2 regions of the Paenibacillus sp. 102 genome follow, and region 2 is predicted to be linked to the other one. Evidence: a T-box and tRNA genes for the amino acid it is inferred to sense, from the RefSeq annotation. Region 2 holds a T-box; the other holds one or more tRNA genes.

Region 1 (2,175 bases), on a different contig from region 2:
ATATTAGAAAAAACAGAGCTCTCACATTATCTTTTTCACAAGAAAAAAAGAGCCAGCTAATTGCTGACTCTTTTTTATGACCCGTACGGGATTCGAACCCGTGTTACCGCCGTGAAAGGGCGGTGTCTTAACCACTTGACCAACGGGCCATGGCTCCGCAGGTAGGACTCGAACCTACGACCGATCGGTTAACAGCCGATAGCTCTACCACTGAGCTACTGCGGAATATGGTGGGCCTAAATGGACTCGAACCATCGACCTCACGCTTATCAGGCGTGCGCTCTAACCAGCTGAGCTATAGGCCCATAATCTCTTTACAGGGGCAGTAGGAATTGAACCCACACCGGAGGTTTTGGAGACCTCTGTTCTACCTTTAAACTATGCCCCTAAGTGGTGCCGGCTAGAGGACTTGAACCCCCAACCTACTGATTACAAGTCAGTTGCTCTACCAATTGAGCTAAGCCGGCATAAAAAAATGGTGGCTCGGGACGGAATCGAACCGCCGACACGAGGATTTTCAGTCCTCTGCTCTACCGACTGAGCTACCGAGCCAAACATAAATGGCGGTCCCGACCGGGGTCGAACCGGCGATCTCCTGCGTGACAGGCAGGCATGTTAACCACTACACCACGGGACCATTTGGTTGCGGGGACAGGATTTGAACCTGCGACCTTCGGGTTATGAGCCCGACGAGCTACCAGACTGCTCCACCCCGCGATGATATAATATTATTTTAAAAATGGAGGAGGTAGAGGGATTCGAACCCCCGCGCGACTCTCGCCGCCTGTCGGTTTTCAAGACCGATCCCTTCAGCCGAACTTGGGTATACCTCCATGAAGTAAATATTAATTATGTCTTTTAGTTATCTTTATACATCTAATAGTTTTTATTAACTATCTAATTATTCCATTTTAATTATTATAAAATGGAGGAGGTAGAGGGATTCGAACCCCCGCGCGACTCTCGCCGCCTGTCGGTTTTCAAGACCGATCCCTTCAGCCGAACTTGGGTATACCTCCAATAAATAACTAAAGTGGAGCCTAGCGGGATCGAACCGCTGACCTCCTGCGTGCAAGGCAGGCGCTCTCCCAGCTGAGCTAAGGCCCCATGTTTTAAAACTATCGGGAAGACAGGATTTGAACCTGCGACCCCCTGGTCCCAAACCAGGTGCTCTACCAAGCTGAGCCACTTCCCGTCAATAAAAGCGCGCCCGAGAGGAGTCGAACCCCTAACCTCTTGATCCGTAGTCAAACGCTCTATCCAATTGAGCTACGGGCGCATATGGTGCCGAGGGCGGGGGTCGAACCCGCACGGTGGTCACCCACCGCAGGATTTTAAGTCCTGTGCGTCTGCCTGTTCCGCCACCCCGGCATGTCATATTGAAAATTGGAGCGGAAGACGGGATTCGAACCCGCGACCCCAACCTTGGCAAGGTTGTATTCTACCACTGAACTACTTCCGCAAGACATGTTATGAGATATTTTATTAAAAGTGCGGGTGAAGGGAGTCGAACCCCCACGCCAAAGGCGCCAGATCCTAAGTCTGGTGCGTCTGCCAATTCCGCCACACCCGCATATTTTTAAAAATGGTGAGCCATGAAGGACTCGAACCTTCGACCCTCTGATTAAAAGTCAGATGCTCTACCAACTGAGCTAATGGCTCTTAATGGCTGGGCTAGCTGGATTCGAACCAGCGCATGACGGAGTCAAAGTCCGTTGCCTTACCGCTTGGCTATAGCCCATTAATTAAGAAATGGTGGAGGGGGGCAGATTCGAACTGCCGAACCCGAAGGAGCGGATTTACAGTCCGCCGCGTTTAGCCACTTCGCTACCCCTCCGACATTATATGGTGGAGGATGACGGGATCGAACCGCCGACCCCCTGCTTGTAAGGCAGGTGCTCTCCCAGCTGAGCTAATCCTCCATTTGCCTGGCAACGTCCTACTCTCACAGGGACAAGGTCCCAACTACCATCGGCGCTAGAGAGCTTAACTTCCGTGTTCGGTATGGGAACGGGTGTGACCTCTCTGCCATCATTACCAGACTATATTCACTTGAGACAAACATTATTATACTTGATTGATTAAAAAAGTCAACAAGTTTTTTATGTTCTCTCAAAACTAGATAACATTTGCTACATATTATATGGTTAAGTCCTCGATCTATTAGTATTCGTC
Region 2 (2,175 bases):
TGGTATGTACAGCAGAGGCGAGAACAAAATCATCAAGCTCAGGCTGTGATAATCCGTTTCTAATATGGCCAAAACGACGGTTTAAATCTAGCTGATACAGCGGGCTTCCACTAAATAATGAAACAAGAATTTGATTTTGCCACGGTCTGTTTGGAAAGATTTCAGGTAAGTTGTAGTCAATTTTTGCTCTTCCTGTAACAGGCCATAGAAGGGCAGCGGTTGTTAATTTCGCTTTTCTTGCCTCATCATATAATGTCGTTCCTTTAATAGAGCGGCGATACCAATGCCAATCCGGTGATTCCCTGCCAGGCTGAAGTAATGTATTGCTTACAACGCCATGTTTGTTAGGATAGTTACCAGTTACAATAGTGGCGTGACTTGGATATGTTACAGAAGGATAAATAGCTTCTACTTTTTTTGCAATTGCTCCTTGTTCTATTAAAGAGCGAAAATGAGGAAGTTCTTGTAATATAGGAAAATCTAAAGCTGATAAACAGTCAAAAGATAAAACAATTACATGATTTGTTAATGGACGGTCCATTATATATACCTCCTGTTATATAATTTATTATTATATATTACTATTAATACCTGGTGGTAAAAACTTATTTTTGAAGAAAGTTTATTGTTTATTTTTTGAATTTTAAAACATATAATAAATTATAAGGAAATGAATGGAAGGAGGGAATGGAGTGAATGGATTTGAAGTGTTTTTTATAATTGGAACTGTAACAATTCTCATTGTATTTGCTGTTTCATTTTTATTAAAGAAGCAATTTCCAAAGAGGTCGTTTGATATTATATTTGCACTTATTTTAATTCTTCTTTGTTTAGCTTTCTTTCCGTTTACCATCTTCGCTATTGGTGGGTGGGATGGAATCGGGTATGGTATTGCATGTTTCTTTGTTTTAATGGGAACAATCATTGGCATGATTACTCATCAATTTGTAAAACTCTTTCGGGGAAATTATGTGTAAATTCAGTATAAAACCCAAAAAAACGAAAAGAATATATAAAAATAAGAAAATTAGCTATTGTCTTAAAAAAGAATTTATATTATGATATTCAACAAATTTATTTTGTTATAACGATGAAAAAGGATTAGTACATGTCTCACCTTTTTGACAGAGAGAGAATCCAGTTGGCTGTAAGGTTCTTAAAAAGGCGATATGGAACCTACCTTTGCGTTCTGCATATGCAGCGGGAATTTCCCGTTATCAAAAAGAGAGCATGTACAATTTTTGTGCATGAATCAGGGTGGTAACGCCGGCAAAAGCTCGGTCCCTATTTAGGGGACGCGGGCTTTTTTTATTTTTAAAAGGAGGGAAAGAATATGGTAAAAGAACAAGTACAAGCTATTACAAAAATGGAAGAAGACTTTGCTCAGTGGTATACCGATATTGTGAAGAAAGCTGAACTCGTTGATTATTCAAGTGTAAAAGGGTGTATGATTTTACGTCCATACGGATACGCATTATGGGAGAATATGCAAAAGGTAATGGATGGAAAATTAAAAGAGTCTGGTCATGAAAATGTATATATGCCAATGTTTATTCCGGAGAGCTTACTGCAAAAAGAGAAGGATCATGTGGAAGGATTTGCACCTGAAGTAGCATGGGTTACACATGGAGGAGATGAGAAGTTAGCAGAACGTCTTTGTGTTCGTCCAACTTCTGAAACGTTATTTTGCGAGCATTTTTCAAAAATTGTTCAGTCTTATAATGACTTACCAAAACTATATAATCAATGGTGTTCAGTAGTTCGATGGGAAAAAACGACGAGACCATTTCTTCGCACAACTGAGTTTTTATGGCAAGAAGGCCATACAATTCATGAAACGGCAGAAGAATCTCAAGAAGAAACGTTAAATATTTTAAACTTGTATGCTTCTTTCTGTGAAGATTACTTAGCTATTCCAGTTATTAAAGGACAGAAAACGGATAAAGAGAAATTTGCGGGAGCAAAGGCAACATATACAATTGAAAGCTTAATGCATGATGGAAAAGCGCTTCAAACAGGAACATCCCATAACTTCGGTACGAATTTCTCTGAAGCGTTTGATATTAAATTTTTAGATCGTAATGGAAAATGGCAATATGTACACCAAACATCTTGGGGGGTATCAACAAGAATGATCGGTGGACTTATTATGGTTCATAGCGATAATAATGGGCT

Evidence for each region. A T-box is a leader RNA that pairs with one kind of tRNA and senses whether it is charged. The one in region 2 lies ahead of proS (proline--tRNA ligase), so its partner is inferred to be a tRNA-Pro.
Region 1: it has a tRNA-Pro gene. The T-box ahead of proS (proline--tRNA ligase) is inferred to sense a tRNA for this amino acid. The anticodon was not compared.

What each region holds. Positions count from the first base shown of each region.
Region 1 is NZ_JBCGHT010000006.1:228,077-230,251, forward strand. It holds tRNA gene AAIE21_RS16415 (tRNA-Glu) at 78-149, opposite strand; tRNA gene AAIE21_RS16420 (tRNA-Asn) at 151-225, opposite strand; tRNA gene AAIE21_RS16425 (tRNA-Ile) at 229-305, opposite strand; tRNA gene AAIE21_RS16430 (tRNA-Trp) at 318-388, opposite strand; tRNA gene AAIE21_RS16435 (tRNA-Thr) at 392-467, opposite strand; tRNA gene AAIE21_RS16440 (tRNA-Phe) at 477-552, opposite strand; tRNA gene AAIE21_RS16445 (tRNA-Asp) at 562-637, opposite strand; tRNA gene AAIE21_RS16450 (tRNA-Met) at 641-717, opposite strand; tRNA gene AAIE21_RS16455 (tRNA-Ser) at 741-833, opposite strand; tRNA gene AAIE21_RS16460 (tRNA-Ser) at 927-1,019, opposite strand; tRNA gene AAIE21_RS16465 (tRNA-Ala) at 1,035-1,107, opposite strand; tRNA gene AAIE21_RS16470 (tRNA-Pro) at 1,122-1,195, opposite strand; tRNA gene AAIE21_RS16475 (tRNA-Arg) at 1,206-1,279, opposite strand; tRNA gene AAIE21_RS16480 (tRNA-Leu) at 1,283-1,371, opposite strand; tRNA gene AAIE21_RS16485 (tRNA-Gly) at 1,388-1,462, opposite strand; tRNA gene AAIE21_RS16490 (tRNA-Leu) at 1,493-1,573, opposite strand; tRNA gene AAIE21_RS16495 (tRNA-Lys) at 1,587-1,662, opposite strand; tRNA gene AAIE21_RS16500 (tRNA-Gln) at 1,667-1,741, opposite strand; tRNA gene AAIE21_RS16505 (tRNA-Tyr) at 1,754-1,837, opposite strand; tRNA gene AAIE21_RS16510 (tRNA-Val) at 1,847-1,922, opposite strand; rRNA gene rrf (5S ribosomal RNA) at 1,927-2,042, opposite strand; partial or broken rRNA gene AAIE21_RS16520 (23S ribosomal RNA) at 2,144-2,175, opposite strand, start outside.
Region 2 is NZ_JBCGHT010000013.1:47,555-49,729, forward strand. It holds gene AAIE21_RS21710 (alkaline phosphatase family protein) at 1-541, opposite strand, end outside; gene AAIE21_RS21715 (YesK-like family protein) at 675-977, shown strand; T-box leader at 1,082-1,289, shown strand; gene proS (proline--tRNA ligase) at 1,334-2,175, shown strand, end outside.